Tomitella gaofuii: one gene and its partner. The protein of the gene in region 1 interacts with the protein of each later gene in a pairwise test. Links are inferred from orthologs where the notes say so. Each region holds a gene or a part of one and is shown on either strand. Other genes may lie near its edges.

Region 1 (14,331 bases):
GACGAAACCGGACAGGCTCACAGCGCGCCCCCCGCCCCCGGCGCAGCGGTGGCCATCGCCCCGGCGTCGAGACGCCGCCGTGTCGCGACGAACCGGGCCGTGTCCGCCATCCAGTCGCGGTCGGTGCGCAGCCGCAGCAGCGGGGCGCCGTTGCTGCGGAAGACCCGGGCGACGAGGTCGCGGTGGGCTGCGGACGCCGCGGCGAAGTCCGACCGCACTTTCGCAGTGGTGGTGAACTCGCGCGTGCGGCCGGATTCCGGATCGCGCAGGACCACGGTGCCCACGTCGGGCAAGGCGATGTCACGGGGGTCCAGGACCTCGACGCCGAGCACGTCGTTCGCGGCGGCGATGCCCCGCAGCGGCCTTTCCCAGTCGGTGTCGCCGAGGAAGTCGCTCACCACGACGACGAGGCCGCGCCGGGAGCGCCGCCGCCGGAGGGACTCGACGGCCCCCGCCAGGTCTCCCCGCACCCCGTCTGCGGGACGTTTCGTGGTGGCGATCGTGCGCAGCAGTGTCCGTGCGTGCACCCGGCCGCTGCGTGCCGGGATGCGGATCCGCTGGGAACCGGTGTCGATGACGGCGCCGATCCTGTTGCCGCCGCGCAGGGTCAGGTAGGTGATCGCGGCGCATGCGGCGACCGCCAGGTCGCGCTTCTCGCAGTGCGCTGTACCGAAGTCGAGGCTGGCGGACAGGTCCACCACCAGCGAGGTTTCGAGCTCGCGGTCGGCGATGGGCATGCGCATGTGCGGCACCGTGGTGCGCGCGGTGACCGACCAGTCCATCAGGCGCACGTCGTCGCCCGGTTGGTATTCGCGCGCGTCCCCGGGCTCGGTCCCCGGGCCCGGGATGAGCCCGTGGTAATCGCCGTGCAGCAGCCCGTCGAGGCGCCGCCGTACCGTGAGCTCCAGCGTGTGCAGGGCCGCGCTGAGCGCCGGGTCTTCGAGTTCACCGCGCGCGAAGGACGGCGGACCGCCCCGTGCGGCCGCGCGGGGGTCCCGCCCCGTCAACGCCGGGGACCGGCGTCGGCGGCGGGCGGCGCCGCGGGCGCGCCCTGCCCGTACTGCGCGGGCGCCGGCTGGGCGGGCGGCGTCTGCGCGGCCGTCACCTGCGGCAGGGGTACCGCGCTCATGACCTTGCGCACGATGTCCTCGGCCGAGACCTCGTCCGCGAGCGCGTCATAGGTCAGCACCAGCCGGTGCCGCAGCACATCGGGGACCACCTCGACCACGTCCTGCGGCACCACGTAGTCGCGCCCGCGGACCAGCGCGAGCGCGCGCGCCGCGGCGATGATGCCGAGGGTGGCGCGCGGCGAGGCGCCGTAGGCGATCCATTGCCCCACCTCGTCGAGCCCGTGGTCCTGCGGGCTGCGGGTGGCGGTGATCAGTCGCACCACGTAGTCCACCAGCGCGTGGTGGACGAACACCGTCCCCACGGCCTCCTGCAGGCGCACCAGGTCTTCCGGGGCGAGCACGCGTTCCGGGACCGGCGCGACGCCGCCCATGCGGTAGACGATCTCGCGCTCCTCCTCCGGCGTCGGATAGCCCACGAGCACCTTGAACAGGAAGCGGTCCCGCTGCGCCTCCGGCAGAGGGTAGACGCCCTCGCTCTCGATCGGGTTCTGCGTGGCCATCACGAGGAACGGCAGCGGCATGGGATAGGTGGTGCCGCCGATGGACACGTGCCCCTCCGCCATCACCTCCAGCAGAGCGGACTGCACCTTGGCGGGGGCGCGGTTGATCTCGTCGGCCAGGACGAAGTTGGCGACGACGGGCCCCAGCTCGGTGTCGAACTCCTCGCGGCCCTGCCGGTAGATGCGGGTGCCGAGCAGGTCGGTGGGCACGAGGTCGGGCGTGAACTGGATGCGGGAGAAATCGCCGCCCATGACCGTGGCGAACGTCTCCACTGCCAGCGTCTTCGCGATGCCGGGCACGCCCTCGAGCAGCACGTGGCCGCGGGCGAGGACGGCGACGAGCATCCGCTCCACCAGGTGGTCCTGGCCGACGATCACGCGCTTGATCTCGTACACCGCGCGCTCGAGCATCGCCGTGTCCGCGGGCAGCCCGGCGGCGCGGCCGCCCGCGGCGCCCCCCGCCTGCGCCTGATCCGCAGTTCCCTGCCCGGTCATGTCATGGCTCGCCACCGGTGTCCCGCCCTCCTGATTCGCTGCGCGCGCGGGGATTCCGCACGCCTGAACGCCGGCCGTGCGCGGCGGCGAGGGGCGGCGCGGCCGCCGTCCGTCACCTGATGGTCCGTCACCCGATCATGCGCACCGCGTACGGCTGTATCCCGGACCACCGTACCGGTGCCACCCGGACCACGCCGCCGGAGAACGGCGCCTCGAGCATCTGCCCGTCCCCGAGGTACAGCGCCACATGCTGGCTGCCGCCGGGCCCCCAGAAGAGCATGTCGCCGCGTCGGGCCTGGTCGACGGGCACCTGCTTGCCGGCCGTGTACTGGTAGCCGGAGTACTTGGGCAGCGAGATCCCCACGCCCGCAAAGGCGTAGACCATCAGGCCGGAGCAGTCGTAGCCGACGTTCTTGTAGTCGCCGTAGGTGTCCGCCACGCCGCCGTCCCGCACGCCCAGCGTGGGCCCGTTGGCGTTGCCGCCGCCCCAGGAGTACCGCACCCCCAGCTGCGACATGCCGCGGTCGATGACGATCTCGATCTTCTGCGCGGCGGACTTGCTCGCCACCGCCGTGTCCACGGTCCCGGTGAGGTTCCCGTTCTTCTGGCTGGCGGCCACCGCGTCGGCGGCGGCCTGGGCCGCGGAGTCGGCCGCGGCGCGCGCCGCGGCCTCGGCGGCGGCCTTGCGCGCCGCCTCCTGGGCGGCACGGGCCGCAGCCTCCTCGGCCTGGCGGCGGCGGTCCCATTCCTCGTAGACCGCGCGCTGCGACTGCAGCCCCTCGACGTTGTTGCGGGCGGCCGCGAGCTCCTCCTCCGCCTGCTGTTTGTTCGCCTCGATGCGCGCGCGCTCGGCGGCCTGCTGCTGCGCTGCGTCCTCGGCCTCGGCGATGGCCTGCTTGGCCGCCTGCTCCTTCCGGCGGGCGTCGTCGGCCGCGGCGTCCGCGCGCTGCTTGGCCGCCTTGTTGGACGAGACCTGGTTGGCCTCCTGGGCGCGGGCGCGCTGCAGGTCCACCATCGCGTTCTCGAACGCCTGGCGGACCACCTCCATCAGGCGTGCGCGTGTCAGAACGTCGTCGGGGCCGTCCGATCCCAGGAACATCGTCAGGGAGCCCACGGGCGCGCCCTGTTGGTAGCCGGTCGACACGTACTGCTCGAACTGCTCCTGGGCGCGCTGGATCGCCGCCCCGGCGTCGGACAGTTGCCGCTGCGCGGTCTGCACTGCGGCGGCCGCCTCTGCGGCGATGGAGCGTGCGCGTTGCAGGTCGACGAGCGCCTTGTTGGCCGCCTCGCGTTTGATCTGCACGCGCCCGATGAGGTTCTGCAGGTCCTGGTCCGCTTGCGCGATCCTGTTGATGAGTTCGCTGACGTGCCCCACGCCCTGCGTCACCGCGCCCGCGGCGTCGCGCAACTGCGCGTCCGACGGGTTGGGCGGCGGGGGCGGCACGGCCATCGACATCCCAGGGGAGCTCAGCAGCATCGCGCCGGCGACGAGCAGGCCCGCCCCCACGCGTGCGTGAGTCCGGAACGGACGAGGATGGTCATCAGATCGCGCAGCGCTCGATCCCTTACGTCCCACGAAGTTCTCCCTCGGTTTCGCCGCGCCGCGCACCGGGCGGCCCGGGTACGCGGCGGCGGCAGCGAGCGCGGGGCGCTTCCCTTCGCTCCGCACATCCCGGATGCGGTGGTGGCCCGGGCCGGCGCGTCGCGGGCCCACCAGCGGACGCACTGTTTCCGCTGACGGTCTTTCCGACGCGCCGACAGGACTCCCATACGCAACATCCGTGCCAGTAGCACCGTACGACAGATCGCGTCCCATAGTGAACTTCTGTCACAAATATCAGCGATGTAATACGCGAAACCTCAGGTGGTGGCGGGTGGACGGACGCTGCGAGGCGGCCGGCGGCTCAGCCGCGGGCGCGGCGCACGTTGAGGACTGTGCCGCCCGCCACCACGAGCACGACGAGCGCGAGCAGGACGGCGGAGACGGCCGTCCAGGGGAAGGGGTCCTGCCCCACCTCGTCGACGAACCGCTGCGCGGAGACCGTCAGCTCCGGTGACCGCGGATGCTGCACGGCGTTCTCCGCGGACTCGAGGGTGAACCTGCTCAGCGAGTCGCTGTAGGTGCCGATCTGCGCGGGGCTCAGGGTGAGCACGGTGCCGCCTTCGGATTCGCCGACGGCGGTCGACAGGTCGCGCAGGCGCTCGGGATAGGCGATGGGGCTGCCGAGCTTCATCCCCCACTGGTCGTGCGGGACCACGACGACGGACAGGTCCAGCCCGTCGTGCTGGGCGTCCGAGACCACGGCGCGCAGCCCGGGCGCGACGTCCGCGTACTCGGGCGGCACGGAAACGCCGTCGTCGGCGACGTCCCGGATCACCTGCTGCACCGTCATCCCCGCGAGGGTGTCCGAGGTGTAGTCGGCAGAACTCATCGGCGACCCTTCTCCGTGATCCTTCTCCGGCGTCAGCGGAGCATGACACGGTGAGTCTAGGGTCCGGGGTCCGATGCCCCGTCAACCGACACGCTCCGGGGCGGCGGAACGCGCGGTTCCGCCGCCGCCCGACACCCGGTCCTTCCGGCTGCCAGCACGTAGTACGCCCGTACTGTTAGACTGGCGGCGAGCCGAGGCGCGCCCCGCCGTGCGGCCGCGGAGCCGGCGCACAGGGCGGACTGGCAAGCCCGTTCCGGTCCAGGAGACGCCACCCGCGTCGGCGACGCCCGCCGCCGCGAGACGCCTCCGCATCACGGACGCACATCACGGACGGGCGGCGCACGCGACTCGCGAAACCGCCGGTGAGACCCGCAGGCGGTGAGCATCGATGACGAGTGGAGCGCACGTGAGCACAAGTAACGATACGTTAGGCGCCCGCGGCACGCTCGAGGTCGGAGACAACTCCTACGAGGTCTTCCGGCTCTCGGCGCTGCCCGGCACCGCCAAACTCCCCTACTCGCTGAAGGTCCTGGCCGAGAACCTTCTGCGCAACGAGGACGGCAAGAACATCACCGCCGACCAGATCCGCGCCATCGCCGCGTGGGATCCGACGGCCGAGCCGAGCGTCGAGATCCAGTACACGCCGGCGCGCGTGATCATGCAGGACTTCACCGGCGTGCCCTGCATCGTCGACCTGGCCACCATGCGCGAGGCGGTCGTCGCGCTGGGCGGGGACCCGGACAAGGTCAACCCCCTCGCCCCGTCGGAGATGGTCATCGACCACTCGGTGATCCTCGACGTGTTCGGCCGCGCCGACGCCTTCGAGCGCAACGTGGAGCTGGAGTACCAGCGCAACGGCGAGCGCTACCAGTTCCTGCGCTGGGGCCAGGGCGCCTTCGACGACTTCAAGGTGGTCCCCCCGGGCACCGGCATCGTGCACCAGGTCAACATCGAGCACCTCGCGCGCACGGTGATGACACGCGGCGGCCAGGCGTACCCGGACACGTGCGTCGGCACCGACTCGCACACCACGATGGTCAACGGCCTGGGCGTGCTCGGCTGGGGCGTCGGCGGCATCGAGGCCGAGGCCGCCATGCTGGGCCAGCCGGTGTCGATGCTGATCCCGCGGGTGGTCGGCTTCAAGCTGACCGGCGAGATCCAGCCGGGCGTCACCGCGACGGACGTGGTGCTCACGGTCACCGAGATGCTGCGTGAGCACGGCGTCGTCGGCAAGTTCGTCGAGTTCTACGGCAACGGCGTCGCGGAGGTGCCGTTGGCCAACCGCGCGACGCTGGGCAACATGAGCCCCGAGTTCGGCTCCACCGCCGCGATCTTCCCGATCGACGCCGAGACCATCGACTACATGCGGCTCACCGGGCGCAGCGAGGAGCACCTGGCGCTCGTCGAGGCCTACGCCAAGGACCAGGGCATGTGGCACGACCCGGAGAACGAGCCCGTGTTCTCCGAGTACATGGAGCTGGACCTGGGCACCGTGGTGCCCTCGATCGCCGGCCCCAAGCGCCCGCAGGACCGCATCCTGCTCAGCGAGGCCAAGCAGCAATACCGCAAGGACATCACCAATTACGTCGCCGAGGGCACCCCGGTGGTCGACGGCGTGCCGTCCACCCCCATCGAGGTGGCCTCCGCCGAGCGCGGCACCTTCACGCTCGACCACGGCGCCGTCGCCGTCGCGGGCATCACCTCGTGCACCAACACGTCGAACCCGTCGGTGATGATCGGTGCGGCACTGCTGGCCCGCAACGCGGTGGACAAGGGCCTCACCAGCAAGCCCTGGGTGAAGACCAACATGGCGCCCGGCTCGCAGGTGGTCACCGACTACTTCGAAAAGGCCGGCCTGTGGCCGTACCTGGAGAAGCTCGGCTTCTACCTGGGCGGATACGGCTGCACCACGTGCATCGGCAACACCGGCCCGCTGCCGGAGGAGATCTCGAAGGCGGTCAACGACAACGACCTGGCCGCGACGGCGGTCCTGTCGGGCAACCGCAACTTCGAGGGTCGCATCTCCCCCGACGTCAAGATGAACTACCTGGCCTCCCCGCCGCTGGTCATCGCCTACGCGATCGCCGGCACCATGGACTTCGACTTCGAGTCCGACGCCCTGGGGCAGGACAACGAGGGCAACGACGTGTTCCTCAAGGACATCTGGCCGTCCACCCAGGAGATCAACGACACCATCAAGTCGGCGATCAACAGCGAGATGTTCACCAAGTCGTACGCCGACGTGTTCAAGGGCGACGACCGCTGGCGGAGCCTGCCCACGCCGGAGGGCAGGATCTTCGACTGGAACGACGAGTCCACCTACGTGCGCAAGGCGCCGTACTTCGACGGCATGACGGCGCAGCCGCAGCCCGTCGGCGACATCGCCGGCGCGCGCGTGCTGGCGACGCTGGGCGACTCGGTCACCACCGACCACATCTCCCCCGCCGGCGCCATCAAGTCCGGCACCCCGGCCGCGCAGTACCTCGAGTCGCACGGCATCGCCCGCAAGGACTTCAACTCGCTGGGGTCGCGGCGCGGCAACCACGAGGTCATGGTCCGCGGGACGTTCGCCAACATCCGTCTGCGCAACCACCTGCTCGACGCCATCGTCGACGGCGGCGTCAGCGGCGGCTACACGCGCGACTTCACCCAGGACGGCGGCCCGCAGGCGTTCATCTACGACGCCTCGGTCAACTACCAGAAGGCGGGCACGCCGCTGGTGGTGCTCGGCGGCAAGGAGTACGGCTCCGGCTCCTCGCGCGACTGGGCGGCCAAGGGCACCGTCCTGCTGGGGGTCAAGGCGGTCATCGCCGAGTCGTTCGAGCGCATCCACCGCTCCAACCTCATCGGCATGGGCGTGATCCCGCTGCAGTTCCCGGCGGGCGAGTCCTACACGTCGCTGGGCATCGACGGCACCGAGACCTTCGACATCGCGGGCATCACGGAGCTCAACGAGGGCACCACGCCGGCCACGCTCAAGGTCACCGCGACCAAGGCCGACGGGTCCACGGTCGAGTTCGACGCCATCGTGCGCATCGACACGCCCGGCGAGGCGGACTACTACCGCCACGGCGGCATCCTGCAGTACGTGCTGCGGAACATGGCCGGCGCGGAGGCGTGATCGCACCGCGTTGACCACCGCAGACGCGGCCCCGCCCGGCACCGGGCGGGGCCGCGTCGCGTTCCACGGGATCGCCTGAAGGCGATCCCGTGACGCACGTACTGTTTGATTGCCTATGATCGGGGGGTGCCCCGAGTCAGCGAAGACCACCGCGCCGCACGGCGCAGCCAGATACTCGACGGCGCCCGGAAGTGCTTCGCCGAGTACGGATACGAAGGCGCCACCGTGCGCCGGCTCGAGGACGCCACCGGCCTGTCGCGCGGCGCGATCTTCCACCACTTCCGCGACAAGGAGGCGCTGTTCCTGGCGCTGGCCGAAGACGACGCCCAGCGGATGGCGGACACCGCGGCAGAACAGGGGCTCGTGCAGGTCATGCGGGACGTGCTCACGCACCCCGAGCGTTTCGACTGGCTGGCAACACGCCTGGAGATCACCCGGCGCCTGCGCACCGACGCGGACTTCCGCCGGCGGTGGTCCGAGCGCTCCGGCGAGCTGAGCGCCGCCACCGGCGAACGACTGCGCCGCCAGAAGGCGGCGGGCAGGTTGCGCGACGACGTCACCGGCGAGGTGCTGCAGGACTACCTGGAGCTCGTCCTCGACGGCCTCATCACCCGGGTCGCCGGCGGGCACGACGCGGGCAACCTGGCGCGCGTGCTCGACCTGGTGGAGGAGTCGGTGCGCAAGCGCGACTGACACGCCGTGCGGGCGCCGGTCACGCCAGCGAGATGAGCTCCGCGTACTCCTCGGACCAGTGGTCCTCGGTGCCGTCCGGCAGCAGGATGACCCGCTCGGGGTCGAGCGCCTCGGCGGCGCCCGGGTCGTGCGTCACCAGCACCACGGCGCCCTCGTAGGTGCGCAGCGCCGCCAGCACCTGCTCACGCGAGGTCGGATCGAGGTTGTTCGTCGGCTCGTCCAGCAGCAGCAGGTTGGCGGCCGAGGACACGAGGCCGGCCAGCGCCAGGCGGGTCTTCTCGCCGCCGGAGAGCGTGCCCGCCGGCTGCTCGAGCTGCGGGCCGGAGAACATGAACGCCCCCAGCAGGCCGCGCAGGTCCTGCTCACCCGCGTCCGGCGCGGCGTGGCGGATATTTTCCCACACCGACGCGTCGTTGTCGATGGTGTCGTGCTCCTGGGCGAAGTAGCCGATCTTGAGGCCGCGCCCGGGGTCGATGCTGCCGGTGTCCGCCTGCGCCGCCCCTGCGAGGATCCGCAGCAGGGTGGTCTTGCCCGCGCCGTTGAGGCCGAGCACCACCACGCGGCTGCCGCGGTCGATGGCCAGGTCGACGCCGGTGAAGATCTCCAGCGAGCCGTAGCTCTTGCCCAGCCCCGCGGCCATCAGCGGCGTCTTCCCGCAGGGGGCCGGCGCCGGGAACTTGATGTGCGCGGTCTTGTCGGCCACGCGCACCTCGTCGAGCGACTCCATCATCTGCTCGGCCCGCCGGACCATGTTCTTGGCGGCGACGGCCTTGGTGGCCTTGGCGCCGAGCTTCGCGGCCTGGGCTTTGAGCGCGCCGGCCTTCTTCTCCGCGTTGGCGCGTTCGCGGCGGCGACGCTGCTCGTCGGTGGCGCGCGCGTCGAGGTACTTCTGCCAGCCCATGTTGTACACGTCCGCCTCGCCGCGCACGGCGTCGAGGAACCAGACGCGGTTCACCACCGCCTCGAGGAGGTCCACGTCGTGGCTGATGACGATGAGACCGCCGTCGTGGTTCTGCAGGAAGGTGCGCAGCCACGCGATCGAGTCGGCGTCGAGGTGGTTGGTGGGCTCGTCCAGAAGGAGCGTCGTGCCGGACTTGCCGCCGCTGCCGTCGGAGGCGGCGAACAGGATGCGGGCCAGCTCCACGCGCCGCCGCTGGCCGCCGGACAGGGTGCGCAGCGGCTGGTCCAGGATGCGGTCGGGCAGGCCCAGGCTGTGGCAGATGCGCGCGGCCTCCGACTCCGCCTGGTATCCGCCGAGCGAGGAGAAGCGGTCTTCGAGCTGACCGAACTTGCGGATGGCGCGATCGCGAGCGGCATCGTCCACCAGCTCGGCCATGAGCACCTGCTGCTTCTCCATCGACCGCATGATCTCGTCGAGCCCGCGGGCGGAGAGAACGCGGTTCTTCGCGATGGTGTCGAGGTTGCCCTCACGCGGGTCCTGGGGCAGGTACCCCACCTCGCCGCCGGCGGCGACCGCGCCGGCGTAGGGCTCGCCCTCGCCGGCGAGGATGCGCAGCGTCGTGGTCTTGCCCGCGCCATTGCGGCCGACCAGCCCGATGCGGTCGCCCGCCTGCACGCGGAGCTGGTCCCCGGGGGCCGTCAACAGGGTACGTACGCCCGCGCGTACCTCGAGGTCGGTGGCGGTGATCACGTACTGAATGCTCCCTACTGCGTTGCCGGGCGGGACTGCCTGTCCGAGCGGGGCCGCGCTACCGGATGCACCGGTGGCATCGTGTGGAACGGGGCCACCGGGCGGAACGGGATGTGCACCGTGCACTGCACGCTGCACGCTGCACGCTGCTGACTGCACGCCACACACTGCTGACTGCACACTGCACACTGCACACTGCACACTGTGCGACGCCCTGCGCTCGGCCGATGGTCCATGCTACCGGTCCATCCCGCTGCCGGAGCGTCCGCACCGTGTGACCTGCGCCCCAGCGGGCGGCGAGCCACGGCCGGGAACTAGGGTCGGAGCATGGCCCTCGACGAGAACCCTGCACCCCCCTCCCGCTCCGCCGGCCGCGCCGACCTCACCGGGCGGACCGCCCTGGTCACCGGCGGGAGCCGGGGCATCGGGCGGGCGATCGCCGCGGAGTTCCTGGCCCGCGGCGCGTCCGTAGTGGTGACCGCCCGCAAGTCCGGGCCCTTGGACGAGGCTGCGGCGGGGCTGCGCGCGCAGTACTGCGGCGGCGCGACCGCCGGCTCGCCCCAGGACAGGGTCCTCGCCGTCGCCGGCAACACCGGGCACGACGAAGACCGTGCCGCGACGGTCGCCGCGGCGCTCGAGCGCTTCGGCAGCCTCGACATCCTCGTCAACAACACCGGCATCAACCCCGTGTTCGGTGCGCTCATGGACGCGGACCTGGGCGGGGTGCGCAAGATCTTCGACACCAACGTCGTCGCCGCGCTCGGGTACGTGCAGGAGGCCTACCGGGCCTGGATGGGCGAGCACGGCGGTGCCGTGGTGAACATCGCCAGCGTCGCCGGCCTGCGGTCGTCGGGCGTGATCTCCGCCTACGGCGCGTCCAAGGCGGCCCTCATCCGGCTCACCGAGGAGCTCGCCTGGCAGCTGGCCCCGGCGATCCGCGTGAACGCGGTGGCGCCCGGCGTGATCGACACGTCGTTCGCGAGCGTTCTCGTGGGCGACGATGAGCAGCAGGCGGCGCGCAAGTACCCGATGGGCAGGATCGGCACCCCCGAGGATGTCGCCCGGGCCGTCGCGTTCCTGGCGTCCGACGACGCGGCGTGGCTGACCGGCGACACGGTGCGCGTGGACGGCGGGCTGCTCGCCACCGGCGGCATGTGACGACGGTGCCGACCGCCGGGAGCGCCGTCGACCTTGCCGTCGTGGGGCTCGGTCCGGCCGGCCGGGCGCTCGCGCATCGCGCCGCGGCGCGCGGCCTCGACGTGGTCGGCATCGATCCACACCCCCACCGCGGGTGGCGTGCGACATACGCGGCGTGGGTGGACGAGGTGCCCGGCTGGGTCGGCGACGACGTCTGGCGGGCTCGTGTTCGGCGGCCTCGCGTGCACGGCGTCGGGGAACGCGTGCTGGACCGCGCCTACGGCGTGTTCGACAACTCCGCGTTGCGCCGGCGCCTCGACCTGTCCGGCGTCCGGGTGATCGCCGGGTCGGCCGAGCTCCCGGCACCATCGGCGGCGACCGTGCGATCGGTGGCCCTGCGCGACGGCGCCCGCATCGACGCCCGCCGGGTGATCGACGCCCGCGGGGTGCGGCCGAGTCCGGCGCTGGCCGAGCAGACGGCGTTCGGGGTCGTGGTGTCGGCCGACGTCGCCGCACCGGCGCTCGGAGACGGTGATGCGTGGTTCATGGATTGGCGGCCCGACAATGCCGCAGAACACGGTGCTCCCCCGTCGTTCCTGTACGCCATGCCGCTCGGCGACGGCACCGTCCTGCTCGAGGAGACCTGCCTGGTGGGCCGCCCCGGCCTGCCGCTGGGCGAGTTGCGCCGGCGTCTCGTCGCACGACTTGCCGCCCGCGGAGTGAGGATCCCCGCGGGCGGCACGGTCGAGCGGGTCCGCTTCCCCGTCCAGGCGCCGAACCGGGCCGGGGCGGTGCCGGCGTTCGGGGCGCGGGCGGGGCTCATGCACCCCGGCACCGGGTACAGCGTCGCGGCGTCGCTGTCGGCCACGGATGTCGTGGTGGACGCGCTCGTCGACGATCGCGATCCGTCCAGGGCGCTGTGGCCACGGTCCGCGCGTGCGGTGCGGGCACTCCGGGAGATGGGGCTGTCGGCGCTGCTGAGCCTGGAACCGACGGCGACGGCCGGGTTCTTCGACGCCTTTTTCGCACTGCCGGCCGACCGCCAACGCGCCTACTTGTCCGGCCGCACCGACGTCGCCGGAACAGCGGCCGCGATGTGGTCGCTGTTCCGGACGGTCGATCCGTCGGCTCGTCGGACTCTGGCGCGCGCCGGTGTCCGACGGGCGTGAGTCAGCCGCCGAGTGAGCCGGTGGAAATCCACGCCGGCGGCCGCCCCAGCGATCCGGTCGCAGCCGGGGCACCGCCCGGGATCGGCGTGCCGTCGAGGTCCGCCGGCTGATCGAGGCCCAGGTTGTCGAGCACGGTGGGCGTGACGTCCGCGATCGTGAGCGTGTCGTCCACCGAGCCGGCCTTGTAGCCGGCACCGCGTGCGATCACGAACGTGGCGCCCTCGGCGTCGCTTTGACCGCCGTGGCCTCCCTCGGGCCTGTGCCCGTGGTCGGACGTGACGATGATGGCCCACTGTTCGCCGGTGGCCTCGCTGCGGGCGTCGACGGCGTCGACGATCGTGCCGACCTGGGCGTCGACGCGTTCGAGTGCGGGCTCGTACTCGGAGCCCGCGGTACCGGAGGAGTGACCGGCGCCGTCGACCTGGTCGAGCTGGGTGAAGACGAACTCCGGCCCGTTCGCGGTGATCTCGTCCGCCACGGCCTCCGCGGTGGCGGCGTCGGTGGCCGCACCGTCGCCTGCGGACGGCGTGGTGACGACGACGTCTGCTGCGGGATCGCCGGATCCGGCGATGGTGGCGATCCCGCCCCACGTGGAGATGGCGACGGTGCGCATCTGCGGGTTCCCGGTCTCGATGCGGGTGAAGACGCTCGGATACTCGGCGTAGTTCGCACCCTCGAACGAGTTGTCCACGACGCCGTGCTTGGTGTGCCATACACCCGTGAGGATCGTCGACCAGGACGGTCCCGAGATCGTCGGGTGCCCGAGGATCGACGACCGGCCGCTGGTGCCCTCGGCGATCAGTCGGTGCAGAGTGGGCGTGTCCGCGGCCTTCACCTGATCGAGCATCGTGCCGTCGAGGCCGATGACGACGGTGTTGGTCACCTGCGGGACGGCCGCGGACGAGCCGGGTGCAGCGCCGCCGACTCCGGCGGACGCGGTGGTGAGACCGGCGGCGAGTGTGGCCGAGGCCAGCAGGAGGGGCAGGGTTCTGAGCATGCGGTTTCTGGTCACGGCGGTCATCATCGACCGGATCGGGCCGATCGGACCCGCTCGGCCGTCAGGATCCCCCGATGTTCGTGGGGCGTTCTCTTCGTGTACCCCGAGTTTCATTGCCGGACACCGGATCCCGCTGGAATCAGTGCGGAATGGATGTGAGCGTCAGCGGCGCATCGCCCGCAGGTACCGCACCGTCCATCGCCGTTGGACCGCACGCGCGGCGGGGCCACCGATGCGCGTGAACCAGCGACCGGGCCTGGAGAATGCGGTGACCACGGCGTGGACGGATCCGTCGGGGCGGTGCTCGACGCAGAAGCGCTCCTCCCCCGACTCCGGGTGTCCCGCCAGGGTGCCGTAGGCGAAACCGCGCCGGGCGGGTTCATCGATCGTGTAGACGACGCGGCACGGGATCCGGAATCCGTACCAGCGCAGAAGGATGCACATGCCCTGCGCTGGCGGGCCGGGCGCCTCCACGCGCAGACCTGCCCGCCGATGGACCTTCCACCGCGTAAGCGCATCGGACGCGGCGAGGAACGTGTCCTCGCCGCGCCCGATGCACAGCGACTCCCGGATGTGCCGGTATCCGGCGGGCAGCTCGCCCGCAGTGGCCCCGACCTCCGGGTACGTCAGGGCTTCAGATCGTGAAGCCGAGCGCACGCAATTGCTCGCGGCCGTCGTCGCTGATCTTGTCGGGGCCCCACGGCGGCATCCACACCCAGTTGACCTCGACGTCCGGCGCCAGGCCGCTGCGCACCAGCGCCGTGACGGTCTGGTCCTCGATGATGTCGCTGAGCGGGCACGCGGCGGAGGTCAGCGTCATGTCGAGCTTGACGATGCCCGTCTCCTCGATGGCGATGTCGTAGACGAGGCCGAGATCGAAGACGTTGACTCCCAGCTCCGGGTCCACAACGTCACGCATGGCCTCCTCGACGTCGTCGAGCGACGGAGCCGATCCGGCAACCTGGCTTTCGGTCATTGTCCTGCCCTCCGGTGGGTGCTGGTTTCT
Region 2 (15,833 bases), 290 kb from region 1 along the record:
CGCATCCGCTCATCAGCCAGGCGATGGTGGTCGGCGACGCGAAGCCGTTCATCGCCGCACTCATCACCCTCGACCCCGAGGCGGCCCCGGGATGGCTCGAGCGCAACGGAAAGCCCGCCGGCACGTCGATGGCCACGCTGGCCAAGGACCCGGACCTGGTGGCGGAGATCGATTCCGCGGTGCAGACGGCCAACGCGGCCGTGTCGCGGGCGGAGCAGGTCAAGAAGTTCTCCGTGCTCACCACCGATTTCACGGTGGAGGGCGGCGAGCTCACCCCCACGCTCAAGCTCAAGCGCAACGTCGTCACGTCCACCTATGCGGACGACATCGAGGCCTTGTACTCCAAGTGACAGTGCACCTCCGCGGGCCGACCCGGCCCGCGGAGGCCCCGCTGGTCGCGGGTGGTCAGCCTGCTTCGACGGCGAGTTCCACCACGAACGCCGTGAAATCGTCCAGCTGGGTGTGCACCGCCTCCGTATCGCGGTCGACCAGCCAGCGCAGGACGAGCCCGTCGATGAACGTCAGCGCCACGCGCGCCACGTACTCCACGGGCCTGGCCCACTCGATACCGGACGCGCGTGCGGCCTCCTCGAGGAACTCGACCGCCACCGAATCCGTGACCACGTACTGGCGCGCGGCCAGCGCATGCGCGGCGGCGTCCCGCTCGGACCCTTCCTGCCCCGCCCCCCGTCGCAGGGCGTAGGTGGTGATCTCGTAGGTGAGCAGCTGGACGTTGGGGGTGGACTCGATCAGCCCCCACATCCTCTCGACCCCGCGGCGCAGGTATTCGTGCAGGCCCTCGCGCCCCTGTGGAACCTGCTCCGCGCCCTCGTCCGGAGCGTAGGCCTCTGCCATCGCCTCACCGAGCATCGCGACGATGTTGCTGATGGCCGCAGCCATCAGCTCCTCTTTGCTCTCGAAGCAGTAGTGCACGACGCCGAGCGACACCCCGGCCTCGTCGGCCACGCGGCGGATCGTGACGGACCCGAAGCCCTCCGCCTCCGCCAGCGTCAACGCCGCGTGCACCAACTGCGCACGACGCTCTTCCGCGGGCAATCGGGTGTTCGCCATTCGACCTGTCACCTGTGTACCGTCCTGACTGCCAGACCGGGGGCGGCGCCCCGGATCCACGTGCCGCGCCGCTCGCCGCGACCGAACTTCTACTGGATCACATTCCACTGCCTGTGATCTTTTCACCACACCGGACCTTACGGGCACCGTTCCCCGCTCTAAAATCCGACATGTTCTCCCGAATTGCCTTGGACCATCGTCCAGTCCATACTGGGATTGTGACCGGTACTACATGGAGTAACTGGGCGGATTGCGCCCACGCCGCACCACAGGTCGTCGCGCACCCCGCGAACGCGGAGGAGGTCGCGGGCCTGATCAAGCAGGCTGCCGCCGCCGGAACCCCGGTCAAGGCGGTCGGCGCGGGGCATTCGTTCACACCGGTGGCGGTGACCGCGGGGATGCAGATCCACCTGGACCGCCTCACCGGGATCTCCGCCGTCGTGCCCACCGCGGACGGCGCACATGTCACCGCCTACGCCGGCACCCGCCTGGAACGCCTCAACGAGTTGCTGTGGTCGCTGGGACTGTCGATGATCAACCTGGGCGACATCGACGTGCAGACGCTCGCCGGCGCCATCGCCACCGGCACCCACGGCACCGGCGCGGCCTTCGGCGGCCTGGCCACCCAGGTCGTCGGCCTCGAGATCGTCACGGCCGCGGGCGAGGTGGTGGCGTGCTCGGCGGAGCAGAACCCCACGCTCTTCGAGGCCGCCAGGCTCGGCCTCGGCGCGCTCGGCGTCATCACCACGATGACCATCGACTGCCGCAACGCCTACGTCATGCACGCGGAGGAAAGGCCCGAGCCGCTCGACGCGGTGCTGTCCGACCTGGACCGCATCCGCACGTCCGTCGACCATTTCGAGTTCTACTGGTGGCCGCACACGCACCGCGTGCTCACGAAGCGCAACACCCGGCTGCCCGGGTCGACACCGCTGCGCCCCGTCGGCCGCATCCGCGGGTACATCGACGACGAGCTGTTGTCCAACACCGTCTTCGGCGGGATCAACGCGGTGTCCACCCGCGTGCCCGCGATCATCCCGCGCGCCAACGCGCTGGCGGCACGCCTGCTGTCCCCGCGTGAGTTCACCGACGCCGCGCACCGCGTGTTCGCCTCCTCGCGACGCGTGCGGTTCCGGGAGATGGAGTACGCGATCCCGGTCGCGGAGCTGCCCGGCGTACTCGAAAGGATGGACCGGTTGCTCACCGACGGCGGACACCGGATCGGATTCCCCGTCGAGGTGCGTTTCGCCGCGGCGGACGACGTATGGCTGTCCACGGCGCACGGTCGCGACACCGCCTACGTGGCCGTGCACATGTACTGGAAGCAGGATCACCGGCGGTATTTCCGCGCGGTGGAGGACATCGCACGGTCGGTGGACGGCCGCCCCCACTGGGGCAAGCTGCACGGCCGGACCGCGGCGGACCTGCGGCCCGCCTATCCGCGGTTCGACGACTTCGTCGCCGTGCGGGACGAGGTCGACCCCGACCGCGTGTTCGGCAACGACCACCTCACCCGCGTTCTGGGATGAGCATCCCGCCCGGCCGGCACCGCGCGCCCGGATGACATGATGCGCCCTGGCGATTCCCGCACCTGATCATCGCGCGGGCCCCGATCGACCCCGAGGAGGCACGTGGACGCACATACCGCGGCCGTCATCGGGCTCGCATGGTCGCGCGGTCTGTCGCTGCACGATGATGCCGCCTTCTCCCATGCCGGTGAGCGCGTGCTGGTGCGCGATGACGCGCTCCCCGGGCTCGAGTTCGTCGAGCTGTTCGGCGCCTCGGCGCTCCGAGGTCCCGGCCGTCTCGTCGACGCGGCGGCGCAGCTGCCGTCCTCCGCCTTTCTCGACGGCACCGCGGTGTCCGCCGTCGCCGCGGACCGGCCGGGCGCCGGGACGCGCACGGCGTCGCGTGAGCGACTCGCGTTCCGCGACCACTACGCGCCCGCCGCGCCTCCGGGCGCCGCCGTGCCGGTGGTCTCGCGCAGCCCGCTCGATGCCGCCCGGGTACTCGACGCCGCGCCGGCCGACGACTCGAGGGACGTCGTCCGCATCCTGGGCGCCTCCTCCGCCCCGGGAGCAGAACACGACCCGGCGGGAGCGGCGGCGCCGGACCCTGCGCCGCCCTGCACGCTCGTGCTCGACGACGGATCGCGCGTGGCACTCGCGGGCTACGCCGCTGTGCACCATCTGCTGGCGGACCTGCGCGTGGTCACCGCTGCGACGTTCCGCCGGCGCGGGCACGCCCGCACCATCGCCGACATCGCCGTGGGCGAGGCACTCGACAGCGGGCTGATCTGCCAGGCGAGGATCCGCGTGGAATCCCTCGCCGCCGCGGCCCTCGCGGACAGCCTGGGATTCACCGACGCGGGAAGCCGGGTCGTCATCGTCCCGGGGCGGGCATACGATCACTGACATGGGATCGAACGGGCCGGTGCGCGGCTGTCACGCATGCCGCCGCAGCCCCGCTACAGGCGCCGCCCGGTGACGGATGCCGACCCGGCTTCCCGCACCGCCTCCCCACCCGGGTGGCTGCGCCGGTTGTGGGCGATGTGCATGGCGCGGCGCGGCGTGCTCTTCGGCGCCTTGGCGATGTCCGCCGGCGCCACGGTCATGGAACTGACGTTCCCCCTGCTCACCCGCAGCGCGCTCGACGATGCCACCGCCGGCCGTACCGCGACGATCGCCGGCATCGCGGCGGCCATCGCGGCGCTCGCGTGCGTCCGCTGGGCGTGCATGTTCGGGCGCCGGGTCCTCGCGGGGCGGCTCTCCCTCGACGTGCAGCACGACCTGCGCCTGCATCTGCTGGCCACCGTGCAACGGCTCGACGGCCGCGCGCAGGACCGGATCCGCACCGGGCAGGTGGTGTCGCGCTCGATCACCGACCTGCAGCTGACGCAGGGCCTGCTGGCGATGTTCCCGATGGTCGTCGGCTCGGCGCTGCAATTCGTGCTGGCCCTCGCGATCATGGCGTACTTGTCGCCTCTGCTCACCGTCGTCGCGTTGGCGGTGGCGCCCTGCATCACCGCGGTGGCCTATGTCAGCCGCAAGTCCATGCACGCCGCCACGTGGTCCGCCCAGCAGGGGGCGGCGGACCTCGCACAGCACGTCGAGGAGACGGTCACCGGCGTCCGTGTGGTGAAGGGCTTCGGGCAGGAGTCGCGCATGATCGCGCGCATCGAGACGCTGGGCCGCACCCTCTACGCCCGCCGGATGCGCGCCGCCCGGGTCAACGCGCGCTTCGCCCCCGCGCTGGCCGCGCTCCCCCAGCTCGGACTCGTCGCCGTCATCGCGCTCGGCGGCTGGCTGGCACTGCAGGGCTCGCTCACCATCGGCACGTTCCTGGCCTTCGCCACCTACATCACGCGCTTGGCGGCGATCGCCCGGATCATGGCAGGGATGCTCGTCATGGTGCAGCTCTCCCGTGCTGCCGCAGAGCGGGTCTTCGGCGTGATCGACACCCGGCCCACGATCGGCGAGCCCGACATCCCGTCCACTCTGCCGGACGGTCCCGTGGGCGTGCAGGTCCGGAACGTCGACTTCGCATACACGCCGGGCCGTCCGGTCTTCGACGACCTGAACCTCACCGTCGTCCCCGGCGAGACCCTCGTGCTCGTCGGCCCCACCGGATCCGGAAAATCGGCACTGGCCCAGCTCCTGGACCGCTTCTACGATCCCGACGCGGGCACCCTCGCGTTCACGTCCGGTGCCGCCCGGGTGGACCTGCGCGAGCTTGCTCTGCAGAGCGTGCGCGAAACGGCGGCCGTGGTATTCGACGAGCCCTTCCTGTTCTCCGACTCCATCGCGGCGAACATCGCACTGGGCAGGCCGTCCGCCTCGGACGAGGAGATCCGCGCCGCCGCGGTGGCCGCGGACGCCGACGAGTTCATCGCCGCACTGCCCGCCGGCTACGCCACACAGGTGGGCGAACGCGGACTCACCCTGTCCGGCGGCCAGCGGCAGCGGATCGCACTCGCTCGGGCGATCCTGCAGGACCCACGCCTGCTCGTGCTCGACGACGCGACGTCGGCCGTGGACGCGGAGACCGAGGCGCGGATCTTCGCCGCGCTGCGCGACGGACGCGCCGACCGCACGACGATCGTCATCGCGCACCGCCGTTCCACCCTCGCCCTCGCCGACCGCATCGCCGTGCTCGACCGCGGCCGCATCGTCGATTCCGGCAGCGAGACCGAGCTGCTCGCACGCAGCGGCTTGTTCCGCGAGCTCATCCACCCCGAGCTCGGCCGCCCCCGCGACGAGTCGGCGGGCGACACGGACGCCGAAGCGGACGGAGTCGCCGGCGGAGAGCCGGACTCCGCGCGGCTCTGGCCCCGGGAACCCGCTGCCACCCGGGAAACCCCGCCGGAGGAGCACGACGACGGCGCATTGGGCGCGATGGCCGCGACGCCGGAGCTGCGCAGAGCGCTCGCGGCACTTCCCCCCGCCGCCGAGGATCCGCACATGGACCATCGCGACCTGCGCGCGCCGGACCTCGAGTTCCGCCTGCGGCGCATGCTCGCACCGGTGGCGCCCTTGCTGGCTCTGGTGGCGCTGCTCGTGGCCCTCGATACGGCGGTCGGGTTGTCCTTCCCGATCATCATCCGATACGCGATCGACCACGGTGTGCTCCCTCACCGACCGCATATCCTCTATCTCACAGCCGCGGGCGCCGCCGCGATCGTCGCCGTCAACTGGGTCATCGTGTCCCGGATGACGGTGCTCACCGCGCGCGCTGGCGAACGGCTCCTCTACGGCCTCCGCGTGCGCAGCTACAGCCACCTGCAGCGCCTGGGCCTCGACTACTACGAGAAAACGCTGTCCGGTCGCATCATGACCCGGATGACCACCGACGTCGACGCCCTCTCGTCCTTCCTGCAGACGGGGCTGTCGACGGCGATCGTCGCGGTGCTGACGATCATCGGGGTGCTCTCTGCACTCCTCGTAACGGACCCGACCCTGGGGCTGGTGGCGCTGTGCGCGCTTCCCCCGCTCATCGCCGCCACCGTGGTCTTCCGGCGCATCTCCTCGGCCGCCTACACGACCTCACGCGAGCGGGTGTCGGCCGTCAACGCGGACTTCCAGGAGAACATCACCGGCCTGCGTACGACGCAGTCCCACCGGCGCGAGCAGACTGCCGCGACCCGGTTCACCGGCCTGGCGGAGTCGTACCTGCGCTCACGCATGCGCGCCCAGGTGGCGATCTCGGTGTACTTCCCGCTGATCACGCTGATTTCCGACCTCGTTCTCGCGGCCATCGTGTTCGTCGGCGCGCGGCAGGTGGCCGCCGGGACCACCTCGGCCGGCACGCTCGCCGCCTTCGTGCTGTATCTGGGGCTGCTGTTCGGCCCCGTCCAGCAACTCTCGCAAGTGTTCGACGGGTATCAGCAGGCGCGGGTGGGCCTGCGCCGGATCGGCGAGCTGCTGCGGACCCCCGGCTCCATCGTCGACCCCACCGGTTCTCCCGACGCCGTCCCCGTGGGCCGCCTCGACGGCGCCGTCGCCCTGGCCGGCGTGGACTTCCGGTACGCACCCGAATCCCCGCCCGCCCTGACCGGAGTGGACCTGGAGATCGCGCCGGGCACCACCGTGGCACTGGTCGGGCGCACCGGGGCGGGCAAATCGACCATCGTCAAGCTCATCGCGCGCTTCTACGACGCGACCTCCGGCGAGGTGCGGGTCGGCAGCACCGACATCCGCCGCCATCCCCTGCACGACTACCGCCGACGGCTGGGCGTCGTCCCCCAGGAAGCGCACCTGTTCACCGGGACCGTGGCCGACAACATCGCTTTCGGCCGGCCGGACGCCTCCCGCTGCCAGGTCGAGGACGCGGCCCGGTCCGTGGGCGCCCTTCCCGCCATCAGCGGTCTCGACGGCGGGATGCTCCATCCCGTCGGCGAGCGGGGTCAGGGATTGTCGGCCGGACAGCGTCAGCTCATCGCCCTGGCGCGCGCGGAGCTCGTCGACCCGGACATCCTCCTGCTCGACGAGGCGACCGCCACATTGGACCCCGTGACGGAATTCACAGTACTCGCGGCGGGGCGCAGGGTGCGCCGCGATCGCACCGCCGTCCTCGTCGCCCACCGGCTGGCCACCGCCGAACAGGCGGACGAGATCGTGGTCGTCGACGGCGGCAGGATCGTGGAACGGGGCGCGCCGCAGGCCCTTCGCCATGCCGGCGGCCACTACTCGCGGCTGCTCGCCGCCGCCGCGAGCACCGAGGCCGCACGTGCCTGAACCACCCCCGTCCGAGGGGCCTTTGCGCGCTGCCCGCCGCCGCCGCGCCGGGCAGCGGCGCGAAACAGGATGACGTAGCGCCCCGACGGTGCGGACACGATAGCCTGTACAGGCATGCACGCTGATCGATGAGCGAAGAACGAAACGAGGCGAATTTCTGCCGTGACCAGCAGCTCGACGTCGCAGTTCGGCCAAAACCAGTGGTTGGTCGAGGAGATGTACCAGCGCTTCCAGGAGGACCCCTCCTCCGTGGACGCCAGTTGGCATGATTTCCTCGCCGATTACCAGCCCGGTGCCGGTGAGAACGGCCGCTCCCCCGGGCACGCGCCCGCCGCGACGACGTCCACCACCGCGCCCACCGCCGGCCAGCGCACCGCGGAGCCCGCCGCCACTCCTGCACCGGCCCGGAAGGAACCCGCCCAGGCCGCACCCGCCAAGCCCGCGCCCGCTCAGAAGCCCCCCGCCGGACAGAACGCCGCCGCCCCCCAGGCCGGCCCATCCTCCTCGAAGCCCGCGCCCGCCACGTCGGCGCCCGCCGCCAAGGCCGCCCCGGCCAAGGCGGACTCCGGCGACGGAACCGAGAGCAAGGTCCTACGCGGCCCTGCAGCCGCCGTCGCCAGGAACATGACCTCCTCCCTGTCGATCCCCACGGCGACGTCGGTGCGCGCGATCCCCGCCAAGCTGATGATCGACAACCGGGTGGTGGCGAACAACCACCTGCAGCGCACCCGCGGCGGCAAGGTGTCGTTCACGCACATCCTCGGCTACGCGCTCGTCCGCGCCATCGCCAGCTTCCCGGGGATGAACCGCCACTTCGCCGAGGTCGACGGCAAGCCCCACATCGTCACCCCCGAACACGTCAACCTTGGCCTGGCCATCGACCTGCCCGGCAAGGACGGCAACCGTTCCCTCGTGGTGGCGGCCATCAAGAATTGCGAGACGATGAGCTTCTCGCGCTTCTGGAACGCCTACGAGGACATCGTCCGCCGCGCCCGCGACGGCAAGCTCACGATCGCCGACTTCAGCGGCGTGACGATCTCGCTGACCAATCCGGGCACCATCGGCACCGTGCACTCGGTGCCGCGCCTCATGCAGGGGCAGGGCGCCATCATCGGCGTCGGCGCCATGGAGTACCCCGCGGAGTTCCAGGGCTCCAGCGACGAACGGCTCGCCGAGGTGGGCGTCGGCAAACTGCTCACGCTCACCTCCACCTACGACCACCGCATCATCCAGGGCGCGGAGTCCGGCGACTTCCTGCGCCGCATCCACACGCTGCTGCTCTCCGACGAGTTCTGGGACGAGCTGTTCACCGACCTGCGGGTCCCGTACGAGCCGGTGCGCTGGCGGCAGGACATCGCCGAGGGCGTGATCGACAAGAACACGCGGGTGCTCGAGCTCATCGCGGCCTACCGCAACCGCGGCCACCTCATGGCCGACACCGATCCGCTGCGCCTGGACCCCGCACGGTTCCACAGCCACCCCGACCTCGACGTGCTGAGCCACCATCTCACGCTGTGGGACCTCGACCGCGAGTTCAACGTGGGCGGCTTCGCCGGACACGACAGGATGAAGCTGCGCGACGTGCTCGGCGTGCTGCGCAACGCGTACTGCCGCACCATGGGCATCGAGTACACCCACATCCTCGACCCGGAGCAGCGCGAGTGGCTGCAGCACCGCATAGAGGTGCCGCACACCAAGCCCGCGGTCGCCGAGCAGAAATACATCCTGAGCAAGCTCAACGCCGCCGAGGCGTTCGAGACCTTCCTGCAGACCAAGTACGTCGGCCAGAAGAGGTTCTCGCTCGAGGGCGCGGAGACGGTGATCCCCATGATGGACGCCGTCATCGACCAGGCCGCCGAGTTCGCGTTGGACGAAGTCGTCATCGGTATGCCGCACCGCGGCCGCCTCAACGTGCTCGCCAATATCGTCGGCAAGCCGTACAAGCAGATCTTCACCGAGTTCGAAGGCAACATGAACCCGAAGGCCTCCCACGGCTCGGGTGACGTGAAGTACCACCTCGGCTCGTCCGGCACGTACATCCAGATGTTCGGCGACAACGACATCACCGTGTCGCTCACCGCCAACCCGTCGCACCTCGAGGCCGTCGACCCGGTCCTGGAGGGCCTGGTGCGCGCCAAGCAGGACCTGCTGGACAAGGGCCAGGACGGCTTCACCGTGCTGCCCATGCTGCTGCACGGCGACGCGGCCTTCGCCGGCCAGGGCGTCGTCGCGGAGACGCTCAACCTCGCCCAGCTGCGCGGCTACCGCACCGGCGGCACCGTGCACATCATCGTCAACAACCAGGTGGGCTTCACCACCGCGCCGGAGTACTCGCGCTCGTCCGAGTACTGCACCGACGTCGCGAAGATGATCGATGCGCCGATCTTTCACGTCAACGGCGACGATCCGGAGGCCTGCGTGCGGGTCGCCAAGCTCGCCGTCGACTTCCGGCAGCGGTTCGGCAAGGACGTCGTCATCGACATGATCTGCTACCGGCGCCGCGGGCACAACGAGGGCGACGACCCGTCGATGACCCAGCCGCAGATGTACGACGTCATCGACAGCAAGCGCAGCGTCCGCAAGAGCTACACCGAGGCGCTCATCGGCCGCGGCGACATCTCGCTGGACGAGGCCGAGGCCGCGCTGCGCGACTACCAGGGCCAGCTGGAGCGGGTCTTCAACGAGGTGCGCGAACTCGAGAAGTACACCGCCGAGCCCAGCCCCTCGGTCCTCGAGGACCAGACGCTGCGCACCAGCCTGGTGACCGCCATCGACCCGACGCTCGTCCAGCGCATCGGCGACGCCCACCTGGGCTTCCCCGAAGCGTTCACCGTGCACCCGCGCGTCAAGCCCGTGCTCGAGCGCCGGCACAAGATGTCGCGTGAGGGCGGCGTCGACTGGGCCTTCGCCGAGCTCCTCGCCTTCGGTTCGCTGGTCTACGAGGGCCGCCTGGTGCGGCTGTCCGGCCAGGACTCGCGGCGCGGCACCTTCAGCCAGCGCCATTCCGTGCTCATCGACCGTCAGGACGAAGCCGAATACACTCCGCTGTCCAACCTGGGCGGCGACAAGGGCGGCAAGTTCCTCGCCTACGATTCGGCGCTCACGGAGTTCGCGGGACTCGGCTTCGAGTACGGGTACTCCGTCGGCAACCCCGATGCGCTGGTGCTGTGGGAGGCGCAGTTCGGCGACTTCGTCAACGGCGCCCAGTCGATCATCGACGAGTTCATCTCGTCCGGCGAGGCCAAGTGGGGGCAGCGGTCCAACGTGATCATGCTGCTGCCGCACGGGCACGAGGGCCAGGGGCCCGACCACACCTCCGGGCGTATCGAACGGTTCCTGCAGCTGTGCGCCGAGGGCTCGATGACCGTGGCCGTGCCGTCGACCCCGGCCAACTACTTCCACCTGCTGCGGCGGCACGCCTACGACGGCATCCACCGGCCCCTGGTGGTGTTCACGCCCAAGTCGATGCTGCGCAACAAGGCCGCGGTCAGCCCGGTCTCGGACTTCACCGACAACAAGTTCCGTTCGGTGATGCAGGACCCGCACTTCGCGACCGGCGGAGGCGACCGCAACGCGGTGACCAAGGTCCTCCTGGTCAGCGGAAAGCTCTACTACGAGCTGGCGGCCAAGCGTGACAAGGAGAACATCACCGACACGGCGATCGTCCGGCTCGAGCAGCTGTACCCGCTGCCGCGGCGCCGCATCCGGGAGGCGCTGGAGGCCTACCCCAATGCCACCGAGGTCCGGTGGGTGCAGGAGGAGCCCGGCAACCAGGGCGCCTGGCCGACGATCGGGCTCGCACTGCCGGACCTGCTTCCGGACCTGCTCGGCAACCTCCAGCGGATCTCGCGGCGCCCCATGTCGGCCCCGTCCTCCGGGTCCAGCAAGGTGCACGCCGTGGAGCAGCACGAGGTGATCGAGGCGGCGTTCGCCTAGCCGGCCGCCACATGCACCCGCCGACGGTGCACGACGCTGAGGGCCCCGCCCCGGACCGATTCCGGGGCGGGGCCCTCACGCACCCGGGCCGTCATTCATCCGCGTCCCACACATCGGAGGCCCCACAACATCGGAGGCCTCACACATCGGAGGCTGCGAGCAGCGCCAGCGCCTGCTCCGGGCGCATGGCCACCGCCGGCAGCGCCCAGTTGAGCAATCCCAGCAGCTCCTCACGGGAGACTCCGGGCTCGCGCAGCCAGCTGATCACCGTCTCCTCGACGAACGCCACCCACCCGCGCGCCGCCAGCTCCACACGCGGCGTCACCTCGACACCGATCTGCGGAACCCGCTCGAGGACACGCTGTGTGAGCACGCCCCGGGTGTACTCGAATACGGCGCGCATCTCCGGATCGTTGCTCGTGCTCCCCCGCAGCAGCGACACATACCCGTCCCGGTTCTCTGTGACGTAGTCCAGATATGCCGCCAGCGACGCGCTGAGCTGCTCGAGCGGGGGCAGCGACGGGTCCGGATCGGTGAACGCGATCATCTCCTCGCTCAGGTGCCGGACCACCGCCAGCAGGTACCCCTGCTTGGAACCGAAGTAGTGGAAGATCAGCCCGCGCGACACGCCCGCCTTCTCCGCGAGCTCCTCGACCGACACCGTGTCGATGGACCGGCCGCTGAGCATCTCGACGCCGAGGGTCACAAGCTGGCGGCGGCGGGCCTGCGGGCTGAGTCTGGTGCGCTTCTCTTCCACGGCAGCCATTCTACTGACTCGAAGTCAATTGCCGCGCCCCTACTATTGACTCACGTTCAATAGCGTTCTACATTCGAGGCATGACCACAGCGACCAACGGCCGCGCGGACCGATCCGCCGTGCCTCGGCACGTCCGCACGCTCATCATCGGCAGCGGATTCTCCGGGCTCGGCGCCGCCATCAAGCTCGACCAGGCGGGACAGGGGGACTTCCTCGTCCTCGAGCGGGGGCTCGAGGTGGGCGGCACCTGGCGGGACAACACCTACCCGGGGGCCGCCTGCGACGTGCCGTCGCAGCTGTACTCGTACTCGTTCGCGCTCAACCCGGACTGGTCGCGCTCGTTCTCGCGCCAGGAAGAGATCCAGGCCTACATCCGCTCGGTCGCGGAGCGCTCCGGCGTGCTCGGCCGGCACCGGTTCGGCGTCGAAGTTCTCGGCGCGGATTGGGACGGCGACGCCGCGCGCTGGCGTGTGCAGACCACCGAAGGCGACTACACGGCGGACGCCGTCATCGCAGCGGTCGGTGCACTGTGCGAACCCGCACTCCCGGACATCAAGGGGATCTCCGGATTCCGGGGAGAGCTCTTCCATTCGTCGCAGTGGAACCACGACGCGGACCTCACCGGCAAGCGCGTGGCGATCATCGGCACCGGCGCATCGGCCATCCAGATCGTGCCGTCGATCGCCGCCGACGTCGCGCACCTGGACGTCTACCAGCGCACCGCACCCTGGGTCATGCCGCGCGCGGACCGTCGCTACTCCCCCGCCGAACGGTTCGCCTTCCGGCACGTCCCCGGATTCCAGCGGCTGGCCCGCGCCGGGGTCTACGCCATGCGCGAAACCCAGGTGGTGGGCCTCGCACGCATGCCCGCGCTGCTCAAGCCGCTGCAACTCGCGGCGCAGCTGCATCTGCGCCGCGGCATCAAGGACCGCGCGCTGCGCCGGAAGGTCACGCCGGACTTCACGATCGGCTGCAAGCGCATGCTCATCTCCAATGACTACTACCCCGCCCTCGACCGGGACGACGTCGACGTGGTCACCGATCCCATCAGGGAGGTCACCGCCCACTCGATCATCACCGCGGACGGCACGGAGCGCCCCGTGGACGCGCTGATCGTGGCCACCGGATTCCACGTCACCGACTCGCCCACCTTCGAGGTGATCCGCGGCCGTTCCGGCGACTCGCTGGCGCAGACGTGGCGGCGCATCGGCATGCAGGCCTACAAGGGCACCACGGTGGCCGGCTTCCCCAACATGTTCTTCATGGTGGGCCCCAATACCGGCCTCGGCCACAGCTCGATGGTCTACATGATCGAATCGCAGATCAACTACGTCGTCGACGCGGTGGCCACGATGCACCGGCGCGGCCTCGCGACGGTGGAGGTGCGCGGCGACGTGCAGGACCACTTCAACCGCAAGCTCCAGGAACAGCTGGCCCCGTCGGTGTGGATGACGGGCGGCTGCGCCAGCTGGTACCTGGACAGCCACGGCAACAACACCACCCTGTGGCCCGGATTCACCTTCGATTTCCGCCGCAGCACCAGGCGCTTCGATCTGGACGCCTACCACCTGACCACCCGACCGACCGGCCGCGACCGCGCCGGCGCGAACCTCGAGGAGAGCGCATCATGACCGACATCTCAGGCAAAGTGGCAGTGGTCACCGGCGCGGGCTCCGGCATCGGGCGGGCACTCGCACTCCAGCTGGCGAAGGGCGGTGCGCGGCTCGCGCTGTCCGACATGGACACCCTGGGCCTGACCGAAACCGTCCGGCAGGCCGAGCAACTCGGCGCGGACGTCCACTCGGCTCCTCTCGACGTCACCCAGCGTGAGGCCGTCATCGACTACGCCGCGGCGGTCGACGAGCACTTCGGCACCGTCAACCTGGTGTTCAACAATGCGGGAATCGCCTTCACCGGCGAGGTGGAGATCTCCGAGTTCAAAGACATTGAGCGCGTCATGGACGTGGACTTCTGGGGTGTCGTCAACGGCACCAAGGCGTTCCTGCCTTATCTCATCGCGTCCGGCGACGGGCACATCGTCAACACATCGAGCCTTTTCGGGCTCCTCGCCGTCCCCGGCCAGAGCGCCTACAACGCGGCCAAGTTCGCGGTGCGCGGGTTCACCGAAGCACTGCGCCAGGAAATGCTTTCCGCCGGCAGACCCGTCCGGGTCACCTGCGTGCATCCCGGGGGCATCAAGACCGCGATCGCCCGCAACAGCACGACGGCGGACGGCTACCAGCAGCGCGATTTCGCCCAGTTCTTCGACCGCTACCTGGCCCACACCAGCCCCGAAGCCGCCGCGCGCCGCATCCTCAAGGGCGTCGACGCGGACCGCGGACGCGTCCTCATCGGCCTCGACGCCCGCGCCCTGGACCTGTTCGTCCGGGTCACGGGGCCCGGCTACCAACGCGTCGTCTCCGCGGTCACGGGGCTGCTGATGCCCAAACCGCAGGGGTCCGCCTCCTCGCCCGAGGCCCGCTGACGCCGACCGGAAAGGACCGAGACACCACCGTGCCCGCGTTCACGCTGCCGCCGCGCCTGGTCGAAACCGCGCTGCGGCCCGTCTACCGGACGATCCTCAACGACCGCATGCCGCTGGCCGGGCAGCGCCGCCTGCTCGATTTCGCATCCGTCGTGCAGCCGGTGGTCCGCGGCGTGCGCCGCGACGCGATGGACCTCGGAGGCCGTCCGGCGGAACGGTTCACCGCAGTCCCTCCGGCCGGCGGCGGCACAGCCCCGGCCGACACCGCCGCCGTGCTTTACCTGCACGGCGGCGGCTTCGTCACCGGATCACCGCGGACGCACCGTCCGCTCACCGCACGGCTGGCACGGGACACCGGTGCCGCCGTTTACTCCCTCGACTACCGCCTGGCACCGGAGCACCCGTACCCGGCGGCGGTCGACGACGCCGAGGCCGCGTTCGCCGACCTGGCACGGCAGTACGGCGACGACACGGCGTCCATCGCGGTGGCCGGGGACTCGGCCGGCGGAGGCATAGCCGCGGCACTCACGCGCCGACTACTGGACCGGGGCGATCGCCCCGCCGCGCTCGTGCTCATCGCACCCGCGGTGGACCCCGGGGCCGACCCGGCGATGATGACGGAGGACGCCGTGCTGCGACGCGGTTGGATACGTTTCGCCTGCGACGCCTACCGCGGCGCGGCACCGGCGGGCGACCCGGGGTTCGCTCCCCTGCACGCCGACACCCGCGGATTCCCGCCCACCTACGTGCAGGTGGGCGCCCGGGAGATGCTGCACGACCATGCCGCGCGGTATGTCAGGTCGCTGCGGGAGAACGGGGTCGACGTCACCTTCGACGTCTCGCCCGTCCTGTGGCATGTGGCCCAGTTGCAGTCGGGCCTGGTCCGTCAGGCCGCCGAATCGGTGGACGCGATCGCCGCGTTCCTCCGCGACCGGCTTCCTGTCTGACGGACGCTCACACGCCGTGCTGGGCGCGCCACTCGCCCACCACGTCCGCCACCGACAGTCCGTCGACCTCGACCCGACGCACCATGGCGGCCAGGTCGTCGGTGGTCAGCTCGCCGGCGACATTGTTGAGCGCCTCCACCTGACGGTCGCCCAGGCTCGCCGTGCGGTACATCGGAATGATGTTCCCGGCGGGCAGCGAGTCCCGGTCGTCCTCCAAGGCGGTGAAACCGTCCATCGACGCCGCCGGCGACAGCGTCGTCACGCCGCCGACGTCCGACAGCCCCTGCGTGACCGCGTCCGCCGCGTCGGCGGGGGTCCCGACGACGTCCACCGCGGCGAACGTGCACCCGTAGGACTCCGCCAGCGCGGCGCGCAGCTGCGCATCCGAGACGAGCCCGGCCGCC

The links.
Region 2: the proteins of H4F70_RS10415 (region 1) and H4F70_RS09105 interact in binary tests that used the Escherichia coli proteins (3 or more experiments, as listed by UniProt). The link is inferred for Tomitella gaofuii from one-to-one orthologs.

Annotation. Positions count from the first base shown.
Region 1 is NZ_CP059900.1:2,212,614-2,226,944, forward strand. The notes cover bases 7,707-10,538. They hold H4F70_RS10415 (ABC-F family ATP-binding cassette domain-containing protein), read right to left. Parts: upstream 10,023-10,538; coding sequence 8,391-10,022; downstream 7,707-8,390. Other genes in these bases: H4F70_RS10410 (TetR/AcrR family transcriptional regulator), read left to right, coding at 7,805-8,371; H4F70_RS10420 (SDR family oxidoreductase), read left to right, coding at 10,350-10,538. In the rest of the region: H4F70_RS10380 (VWA domain-containing protein), read right to left, coding at 1-21; H4F70_RS10385 (DUF58 domain-containing protein), read right to left, coding at 18-1,007; H4F70_RS10390 (AAA family ATPase), read right to left, coding at 1,004-2,125; H4F70_RS10395 (C40 family peptidase), read right to left, coding at 2,253-3,602; H4F70_RS10400 (Rv1476 family membrane protein), read right to left, coding at 4,030-4,557; aconitate hydratase AcnA, read left to right, coding at 4,964-7,678; more of H4F70_RS10420, read left to right, coding at 10,539-11,180; H4F70_RS10425 (lycopene cyclase family protein), read left to right, coding at 11,186-12,328; H4F70_RS10430 (alkaline phosphatase family protein), read right to left, coding at 12,330-13,349; H4F70_RS10435 (DUF1990 family protein), read right to left, coding at 13,488-13,982; H4F70_RS10440 (metal-sulfur cluster assembly factor), read right to left, coding at 13,960-14,301. UniProt on the Escherichia coli protein: Genetic data indicate it may be involved in ribosome assembly or function.
Region 2 is NZ_CP059900.1:1,930,212-1,946,044, reverse strand. What follows is about bases 7,107-11,440. They hold H4F70_RS09105 (multifunctional oxoglutarate decarboxylase/oxoglutarate dehydrogenase thiamine pyrophosphate-binding subunit/dihydrolipoyllysine-residue succinyltransferase subunit), read left to right. Parts: upstream 7,107-7,466; coding sequence 7,467-11,240; downstream 11,241-11,440. Other genes in these bases: H4F70_RS09100 (TetR/AcrR family transcriptional regulator), read right to left, coding at 11,380-11,440; H4F70_RS09110 (ABC transporter ATP-binding protein), read left to right, coding at 7,107-7,304. Outside these bases: H4F70_RS09130 (AMP-dependent synthetase/ligase), read left to right, coding at 1-350; H4F70_RS09125 (TetR/AcrR family transcriptional regulator), read right to left, coding at 406-1,071; H4F70_RS09120 (D-arabinono-1,4-lactone oxidase), read left to right, coding at 1,290-2,600; H4F70_RS09115 (hypothetical protein), read left to right, coding at 2,703-3,485; more of H4F70_RS09110, read left to right, coding at 3,621-7,106; more of H4F70_RS09100, read right to left, coding at 11,441-12,006; H4F70_RS09095 (flavin-containing monooxygenase), read left to right, coding at 12,078-13,628; H4F70_RS09090 (SDR family NAD(P)-dependent oxidoreductase), read left to right, coding at 13,625-14,482; H4F70_RS09085 (alpha/beta hydrolase), read left to right, coding at 14,512-15,429; H4F70_RS09080 (glycine betaine ABC transporter substrate-binding protein), read right to left, coding at 15,437-15,833. UniProt on the Escherichia coli protein: E1 component of the 2-oxoglutarate dehydrogenase (OGDH) complex which catalyzes the decarboxylation of 2-oxoglutarate, the first step in the conversion of 2-oxoglutarate to succinyl-CoA and CO(2).